DNA from 2 places in the Natronotalea proteinilytica genome. Region 1 is predicted to be linked to the other one. Evidence: predicted binding sites of a transcription regulator. Region 1 holds the regulator's gene; the other holds the start of a gene.
What was found. Region 1 encodes HrcA, which represses chaperone genes, less so after heat shock. Its sites were predicted from a motif close to TNTTAGCACTCNCNNNNNGNGAGTGCTAANA; they were not measured.
Positions count from the first base shown of each region.

Region 2: groES (co-chaperone GroES) is a predicted target of HrcA. The motif match lies at 2,455-2,485, and genes of this name have one in related genera.

Region 1 covers NZ_AP043947.1:2,568,603-2,573,510, forward strand. The annotation lists gene sppA (signal peptide peptidase SppA) at 1-942, opposite strand, end outside; gene hrcA (heat-inducible transcriptional repressor HrcA) at 1,402-2,508, shown strand; gene ACZ5AL_RS10320 (nucleotide exchange factor GrpE) at 2,523-3,179, shown strand; gene dnaJ (molecular chaperone DnaJ) at 3,329-4,459, shown strand; gene ACZ5AL_RS10330 (flavin reductase family protein) at 4,706-4,908, shown strand, end outside.
Region 2 covers NZ_AP043947.1:706,922-711,829, reverse strand. The annotation lists gene groL (chaperonin GroEL) at 351-2,027, opposite strand; gene groES (co-chaperone GroES) at 2,110-2,400, opposite strand; gene ACZ5AL_RS03060 (DUF2085 domain-containing protein) at 2,574-3,059, shown strand; gene ACZ5AL_RS03055 (T9SS type A sorting domain-containing protein) at 3,197-4,908, shown strand, end outside.

The DNA of each region.
Region 1 (4,908 bases):
AATGTTGCCCTCGGCATAGACCACAGCAACCGACCCTTCGGCCGTCACCTCTAGTCCTGCATCGCTGGCGGGTACATTAGCATAGCGATGCACCGGCACCGTATTTAGCGACCCGCTCACCCCTAGCTCGTCCTCAATAAACCCTTCAATCTCATCCGGATACCGCAGTGCATCGATCAAGCCTGCTTCAAGCGCCGACTCCGAATCCAGGATTGGATTTTCAGTCGCAATGCGCTGAATTTCGTCTGCCCCAAGTCCACGGCCTTCACCAACCCCTCGGTTAAACTGATCGTTTTGCGACGACAGCAATTCGGAGAGCTGAAGCTCGTTCTCCTCAGACAGGTCCTCACGTTCGAAAGGTTCAACGGCCGACTTAAAGTCGCCCACGCGTACAATCTTCGGTTCGATATCCAACCGCTCCAGTGCATTACCAAAGAACGGCTGGGTGATGTAGAAGCCATTCATTTGGAAGGGCGAGATGGGCGGCATGAACACATGATCTGCCGCACTGGCTAGATACAACCCTTGCTCATTGATCCCGGCATCGGTTCCCGAGGCAAACACGGGCTTGCCACTTTCCTTGAACGTCTCAATGCTTTCACGAATATCGCCGAGGCGCGCCCATCCAGATCCGGCACCACGTACACGAAGCCAGACGCCTTCAATGCGATCGTCAGCGGCAGCTTTGCGGAGAGCGCTATTCACATCGGTGAGGTCAAACTTAGGGGCTTCCCCAAAAGCTTGGGCCAATGGGTCAGAAGCGGCTCGTTCGGGCACAGGACCGGATAGATCAATCTTGAGCACCGATTCTGAAGCAACCGATGGGGTGGGGTCGGCCGATAGGCTAAGCGCAAAAATAAAAAGAATGAGAAACACGAAGATCGCACCTAAGGCAAGCAGTGTACCCAGTACACTGGCCAAAAGTGTAGAAAGAAACCGCATAGGATGGACGCGTTAGGGACAGGGGTGAGCAGCATCGAAGGGCGGCTACAGCCCGCAGCAATGCATATCATTGCCACGCACCATCAAAGAAGCCGCTACAGCACATGCAGACGAAGGAAGCAAAAGAAACTCCCATTGGCATGCGTAAGTACGTACGATACGATAAAAGTTGCACCGAATGCAATGGTGGCGGCGCTCTAACCTTCCTTTTTGCGAAACGATTATACGAGCGCTCCCTTTAGGCATCTGGCGTGCCTCAATACCTCAACGCGTATCCCTTAAGGGAAGCGCGCCCACACGCTACTTGATAGACGAACCTGTGTTGCATGCTGTGTGGAGGGGGCGTGGTTAATCATAGAGCTTGATTGATCATAGAGAACGGCGCCCCGTTGCACACTCCATAATTCGTGACATAGTTCGCAAGCTATCGTTCTTTTTGAAGTAACGATGCCTATGAGCGTGCCTACACGCCCCGCGCCTGACTCTTCAGAGCCGTCGTACCCGAGCGACGATCGACCGCCGCTTAGCGACCGAGAACGCCGCATTTTGGAGTTGGTCGTGCAGCGCTTTATTGACACGGCTGGCCCGGTGGGCTCTCGATCGCTCTCCCGGCAGTACGATATTGGGCTAAGCCCGGCTTCCATTCGCAACACCATGGCGGATCTGGAAGATATGGGCTACCTCGACCATCCGTATACCTCAGCCGGGCGCATGCCCACGAAGCTGGGCTACCGTACCTTTGTGGATGAGCTCATGCAGTCTCCGCGTCTCTCTACAGAGGAGCGCAAGGCCTTGAAAGTGCAACTGGCACAGCTCGTAAGCGATACAGACGAAATGTTGCGCGAGAGCACCCAGTTGCTCAGCCAGCTATCCAACTTGCTGGGTGTAGCACTAAGCCCGCGCCTTTCGACCGGCGTGCTTGAACGTCTTGACATTGTCCCCCTCACCGGTCCACGACTGCTTTTTGTGTTGAACGTCAGTGGGGGGCTCGTCAAGACCATTCCGCTTCCGTTCGAGAAGAAGCACGAGGTCGATCGTTCCGATATTGACCAAGTGGTCCACCTGCTCAACGAGCGCTTAGCCGGACTCACGTTAGCCGACATTCGCGACACCCACGACGAGCGCCTTCGTACCCTTGACGATGATACAGGAATTGTTGAGCTGGTTCGTTCGAAAGCGACACCGCTCTTTAGCGAACCCGCACAAGGACGCCTGCAGTTGGGGGGAGCCCAAAATCTGCTCACCCAACCCGAGTTTCAAGAAACCGATGACGTTCGCCACTTTTTTGAGATCATTGAAGACGAGCACCTCATTGTAGAGGTCCTTGAAAACGTGGATGATGCCGATGCCGATGCCGACGGAAACACCTATGTGCGTATCGGCAGCGACCAAGAGCACGACGAAATGGCCGCCTACTCGGTTGTGATGGCCCCTTACCGGCTTGGCAACACCGTAGGCACACTGGGCCTGCTTGGCCCCACCCGCATGGACTATCGCCGGGCTGTTGCTCTTGTGAAAGCAATGGCCAACGTACTCAACCAGCCTGACTCTACTGACGCCAGCTAACCGTATTGGACTACATGGATGATCCCTCGCACTCATCGTCTGTTGATGCTTCCACTTCACCTTTAACCCCCGAAGATCCCTTGCTAAACGACCCTGCTACCCCCCCAGACCCTGCTGCCTCTGATACCACTGCCGACACCGACCCAAACGGTGCATCCGCTGAACACCCAGAGGCCAATGCCCGAATTGAAGAGCTTGAAGAGCGCATCCAGGCGCTTGAAACCGAGCGCGACACGCTCAACGACCAGTTCTTGCGAAAAGCCGCTGAGCTCGAAAACACGCGTCGTCGCCTTACCGAACAGGCTAACAAAAAATACGATGCGGGTAAAGTAGAGGCTATACAGGAAGTCCTAAGCATTATCGACGACCTGCAGCGCTCGCTCGATGCCGCAACGCAGTTCGAAGAGAGCGACGATCCGAAGTCGGCCTATGAAACCCTGCGCGATGGGCTCACACTTGTGCATAGCAACTTCCTCAGCGCCCTCAAAGAAGTGGGCGTAGAACCCATCGAAGCCGAGGGCGAACCGTTCGATGAACAAAAGCATGACGCGATGATGCAGCAACCAGCCCCTGAAGGCGTAGAGCCCGGTACCGTGCTCAAAGAAGTGCGCCGCGGCTATCGCATGGGCGATCGGGTTGTACGTCACGCCCAAGTCGTCGTGGCCTCTTGAGTGATTCGATTTGAACGGTCTGATTTGAACGGTACTATGCACGGGCACTTTTTTGAACAACCCCCTGTGCCTGCGCATTCCAACCTCGATATATTACGCACGCCCCCACGTGCTCTCCTCACTTTTGTTTGCCTGCCCGCTTACCCCCCATGCCTGAAGACTATTACGACGTTCTTGGCGTAAGCCGCGACGCCTCACAGCGTGAGATCAAAAAGGCGTATCGCAAGAAAGCAATGAAGTACCATCCGGATCGCAATCCGGATGACCCCGATGCCGAGAAGCAGTTCAAGCAAGCTGCTGAAGCATATGAGGTGCTCTCTAGCGAAGAGAAGCGTCACCGCTACGACCGATACGGCCATGCGGGACTAGGCCAAAACGGCGGAAGCTCGGGCTTTCAAGACATCAACGACATCTTCAGTGCCTTCAACGACATTTTTGGAGGCGCCGCCGGACGCTCTCGCCGCAGCAGCGGGCGCCCCGGTAGCGACCTACGCGTAAAGCTCCCGCTAACGCTTAAAGAAATTGCCGAAGGCACCCAGAAGAATATCAAGGTACGCAAGTACGTAGCGTGCGAAACGTGCGACGGCACGGGTGCCGAGGGAGGCATGAGCGGCGAAAACTATGTAATGTGCGACAAGTGCGACGGCACGGGTGAAATCCGAAATGTCTCGCGCTCGGTGTTTGGGCAGTTTGTAAACGTGCAGGCCTGCCCCGCCTGTAATGGCGAAGGACGCATCATCGAAAATCCGTGCCCAGATTGCGACGGACAAGGACGCTACGAAGGCGAGGAAACCATTAGCGTGACGGTGCCCGCGGGCGTGATGGAGGGCAACTATCTCACCATTTCTGATGCGGGTAATGCGGGCATTCGAGGCGGGCTAGCCGGCGATCTGCGCATTGAAATCAAAGAAAAGCCGCACGAGCATTTCGTGCGCGACGGCCTCGACATTTACTACGATCTGTATCTCTCTTTTCCCGATGCTGCGCTTGGCACCGAGGTGGAAGTCCCCACGCTCAAAGGGCGAGCCCGCATTCAAATCGACGCGGGTGTGCAGCCGGGCAAGATCTTGCGGATGCGTGAACGTGGTCTGCCCGATCTGAACGGGACCGGACGCGGCGACCAGATGATTCGCGTGCACGTATGGACGCCGCAGCAGATGACCAATGACGAGATTGATATGCTCGAAGCGTTGCAATCGAGCCCGAACTTCCAGCCGAATCCCGAGAATAAGAAAAGTAAGAAGTCGTTCTTCAGCAAAGTGCGCGACGTGTTTTCCTAGTGCGCTGTCACACCTGAGTGTTATAGTTCAGAGTTGCCATCGTGAGGAGGAAGCCTACAACCGACGGGGTAATTTCGTACCGTTGGTTGAGCGGCTCTATCCAACTTGACAGCATGAGATTGCATCGTCGCTACCGCTCCTCGCAATGCCTGAAGATCCTTTTTGCGTCTACCTAGTTCCGTGTTCAAACAGGCTGGGTAAAGCATAAAGCCCATTCTGTTTTTCTGCCGTCGCCCCCCCCCTCTTATGAGTGCTTCTGTTAAAAGCTCGGCCTTCCGTACCACGCTTCGCCACGTCCCCACCCCCGTGGTAGTTGTTACCACGTATGCGCAGGGGACTCCTCGGGGGATTACCATCGGCTCTTTCACCAGCGTATCTCTTAAGCCCCCCCTGGTAAGCTTTAACGTAGATCGCACCGCGCAGTCGCATGCTGCACTGGCTGAATCAGG
Region 2 (4,908 bases), 1.9 Mb from region 1:
TGCGCTTCTTTCAAGGTGACAACGTCTGAAAGGAAGAACAGAATCAAGAACCCTCACTCACCGAATACCCGTCGCGGTGTACAACCGGCATGATCTTTGGCCCCTCCACATCGCCGCGAAGCCATGGACACGTTGTGCTCTTTAGCTGTTGCTCGTGTTCACAACATCGCTGGCGCATACGCCTTTTCCAGAAAACGTGTGTCCTTGATAGCGACGTAGAGGAGCTGTAGATCACACCTCTGGTGTGCTTACTCAATCGGACAAAAAAAAGCGGCGACGCCCCGAATGTGGAGCGTCGCCGCTTGGCGTTCAGCGTTGTGTTACGCGCAGTGTGCGCGAAACGGGGTGCGTTACATCATGCCACCCATTCCGCCCATTCCGCCCATTCCGGCAGGCATTCCACCGCCGCCAGCGGGGGCACCGCCGCCACCGCCGTTGTCGTCATCTTCAGACTGACGATCCGCGATCACGGATTCGGTGGTTAGCAGCAGTCCGGCAACCGACGCGGCGTTCTCAAGCGCGCTACGCGAGACCTTCGTCGGATCCAGCACGCCTTGCTCCAGCAGCTGTCCGTACTCTTCGGTGCGGGCGTTGAAGCCGAAGTCGCCTTCGCCCTCTTTCACACGCTGCACCACAATCGAGCCTTCCATGCCTGCATTCGAGGCAATCTGGCGGAGCGGATCTTCGAGTGCGCGGCGCACAATCGAGATACCGATCTCCTGATCTTGATTCTCGACATCAAGGTTATCGAGCGTATGGAGCGCACGCAGGTAGGCTACGCCGCCACCAGGCAGCACGCCTTCTTCAACGGCAGCGCGTGTGGCGTGCAGCGCATCTTCTACGCGGGCTTTCTTCTCTTTCATCTCCGGCTCGGTCGCAGCACCAACTTTCAGTACCGCTACACCGCCCGAGAGCTTCGCGAGACGCTCCTGCAGCTTGTCGCGGTCGTAGTCGGAGGAAGAGTTATCGATCTGCTGGCGGATCTGGTTGGCGCGCGCATTGATCTGCTCCTCAGCACCGGCACCGTCCACGATCGTCGTGGTATCTTTATCGATCGTGATGCGGTTGGCCTGCCCGAGGTAGTCGAGCGTGGCGTTTTCGAGGCGATAGCCTTTCTCCTCACTGATGACGGTGCCACCGGTGAGTACGCCAATGTCTTCGAGCATGGCCTTGCGGCGATCGCCAAAGCCAGGCGCTTTCACGGCTGCAACCTTCAGCGTGCCGCGCAGCTTGTTCACCACGAGCGTGGCAAGCGCTTCGCCTTCGATGTTCTCCGCAATGATGAGCAGCGGCTTGCCGGCCTGCGATGCCTTCTCGAGGATCGGCAGCAGGTCCTTCATGTTGCTGATCTTGTCGTCGTGGATCAGCACATAGGCGTCTTCGAGGACCGCCTCCATTTCGTCGGAGTCGGTGACGAAGTACGGCGACAGGTAGCCACGGTCGAACTGCATGCCTTCCACGACTTCGAGGTACGTCTCGATGCCGCTGGCTTCTTCAACCGTGATGACTCCATCAGTGCCTACGCGGTCAAACGCATCGGCAATGAGCTTTCCAATCGCATCGTCATTGTTGGCCGAGATCGTGGCGACCTGGCTGATGCGATCTTTGCCTTCAACCGGGTTGCTCTGCGTGTGCAGATCTGCCACGATGGCTTGCGCTGCCGCTTCAATGCCGCGCTTCAGATCCATCGGGTTCGACCCAGCCGTCACGCTCTTCAGACCTTGCGTCATGATGGCCTGGGCGAGCACGGTCGCGGTGGTGGTACCGTCGCCGGCTACGTCAGAGGTCTTCGAGGCGACCTCTTTAACCATTTGCGCACCTACGTTCTCGAGCTTCTTCTCCAGCTCGATTTCCTTCGCTACCGAAACACCGTCTTTCGTAACGGTGGGCGCACCAAAGGATTTTTCGATGACGACGTTGCGGCCTTTCGGGCCAAGCGTCACTTTAACAGCACGAGCAAGTTTGTCAACGCCTTCTTTCAGCGCGTTGCGCGCCTCTGCGTCAAATACAATTTGTTTAGCCATAATTGGATGGTTGGTTTAATAGTATGGTGGAGTGCGAGACACGAACTGCAAACCTCCACGATGAGGCTGCAGCAACGAAGGGAAGTTAGTCTTCCACGACGCCGAAGATGTCGCTCTCACGCATGATCAGAAAGTCTTTTCCGTCGAGCGTCACCTCGGTGCCCGAGTATTTACCGTACAGCACTTGGTCGCCTTCATTAACGGTCAAATCAATCTTGTTGCCGTTTTCTACGCGACCGGGGCCGATGGCCACAACAGTGCCTTTTTGCGGCTTCTCTTGGGCCGAATCGGGAATGTACAGACCGCTATCGGTCTTCTCTTCTGCAGGTTTGGGCTCGACCACAACGCGGTCGCCCAGAGGTTGGATACTTGCCATAATCAATCCCTCCGTGATAGTGAATAGTAAGGCGTTCAGTACAAATCAAATTGTTATTAGCACTCGGGCGTGCCGGGTGCTAACAATTCCATAAGGCTGAACCTGACGCCTCCTTGGGTGTTCCGTTTTCCCCTCCCTTTAAACGTAAGATCACATGGCACGCTACCTGTAACATGCCTCCATCATTTGACACTAGATCACGTGCCTATTGGGGGTGGATGGGGCTGCAAGGCGCGGCGTTTATCCTGCTGCTTTTCGCCTTGGCTCCCCCTTGGCTACCCACCCACCTGCAGGCCGTGTTCATGCAGGCATTCGCCCCATTTTGCCACCAACTGCCCGCTCGTATGCCGCACATCGACGGAGCAGCCCTGGCGGTGTGCGACCGCTGCATCGGGATCTACAGCGGGGCCGTCATTGGGGTGGCGATAGGAGGATGGTGGGGATTGGTCCGACGCACCCTTCGTCCGCTTTCCGCTGGATGGCTCGCAGTGGGCGTCCTTCCCGCACTGATCGACTGGATCGGGCCGTGGCTTGGACTCTGGACAAACATCCCGCTCTCGCGTGCGCTCACCGGGGTGGTGCTGGGCACAGCGGTCGGACTGTTTCTCGTGGCTGCGCTCATGCCTCTGCACTCCTCTCAGCAGCACACCAATTCCTGATTTTTGCTTGACATTTAGTTATTGATTCCTTAACAATGTCAATGTAAGCGCTTACATCCACCGTGTAGCTGCTCCGTAGGCGCTGACATCCACCAATGAACGATTGAAGCAGGGTACTAATGAAGCACACAATACAAATGTCAAAAATAATGACCGTGCTAAGTAAAGCGGCGATACTGTTTCTGCTTGTAGGTATTTGGACTGTGCCGGTGCAGGGGCAAGACTTTATTCTGGGAGAAGACGATGCAAGCGATGACACGTATGATTCCAGTTGGGATAACAGCGACAATGGCGGATTCGGCTTTGGCGACTGGGGTCTACAAGACGACGGCGACAATTCAGGCCACTTCATCGGCGATTCGCGCAGTTTGGCTCCAAACGACAACGGCGGCGATATAAACACCGCTGGCGAGGCCTTCGGCATGTTTGGACATAGCAATCAGCTTTCACAAGCCTTTCGAGACCTGCCCCGCGCTCTTGAGGAGGGCGATGTGCTAACGTTCGATATTGCGGTCAACTTTCGAAATGGAAACAAAGGGTTCAACCTGCGAGACTCCAACGGAGACTTTATCGCTAACTTTAATGTCGGGAACGACGCCTATACCTTGTTCGGAAATGACCTGTTTAATAATGACTACAGCGAAGAAACGGTCTTTTCCTTCACTTTTGAACGTGACGAGAACAACGACCTCGCGTGGCAAGTCGACCGTAGCGGAGGTCTGGGCGGGACTGAATCGGGCACGAACACAACCATCGACGCTGGCGGCATTGCCCAAATCGAGTTCTTTGTGGATGACACCACCAACGATGATGAAAGCAACCTCTTCTTCAACAGCCTACAGATGACCAATACCGAGGTCATTCGCAGTGTTAACGATGGCGATTGGAATACGCCCAGCACCTGGAGCACAAACGAAGTACCTGGCGCAGGCGATGAAGTGATTATCTCCAATGGTGACGTTGTCACACTGGACACCGACGCCACCATTCGCGCGATAGAAATTGAAAGCGGGGCCACGTTCACGGGCAGCGATGGCACCACTCGCACCCTCACCCTCACCGATGATGACACGGGGGCACTCGCTACGCGCAGCGAGGCCACCTTCACCAACAACGGCACCTTCGATGCCAGCACAGGTACCCTCACGTTTCAGGAGACGGCGACCCTCACCAACAACGGCCCCTTCAATGCGGGAACCGGCACCCTCATGTTTGATGCAGATGGTACGCTCACCAACGAGCTCACGCTGTATGACATCGAGATCGCCGGAGCCGTAAATCTCGGGGGATCTACCATCGAAAACAGTCTGCAAATCAATCCTGGCGGCTTCGCGAGCAGTTCCCCGGTGTATGGCAGCGGCACAACGCTTATTTACGATGTCAGTGCACCGTATGACCAAACAAACGAATGGCCATCCGCTGACGAACCCATAACGGTTCGCGTTGAGGGCGGCACCACGCTGAACCTGCAGGATAACCGCGGCACCACCACGCTCAACGTGGAGTCCGGGGCCGAAATCAACCTTGGTGCCCAGGAACTTACCATTCGCGACAGCGGCACGCTTGATGTCGCCGGAGACGGCACGTTCACCGCTGAAACCTCCACCGTCATTCTTGCAGATGATGCTGGGCTCTCTACTTCAGAACTTACGTTCTACAACCTGCAAATCAACACCGCACAAGACCTCAGCGACCAGACGATCACAAACACCCTCACGCTGAACGGCAACAATGCAGCAATTGCCGATAACGGCACGCCCACCTACGAGACTGCCACGCTGGCATATGCTCAAAACAATACTATCACGGTTAGTGCGGATGAGTGGCCCGAAAACGACGGCCTCCTCCG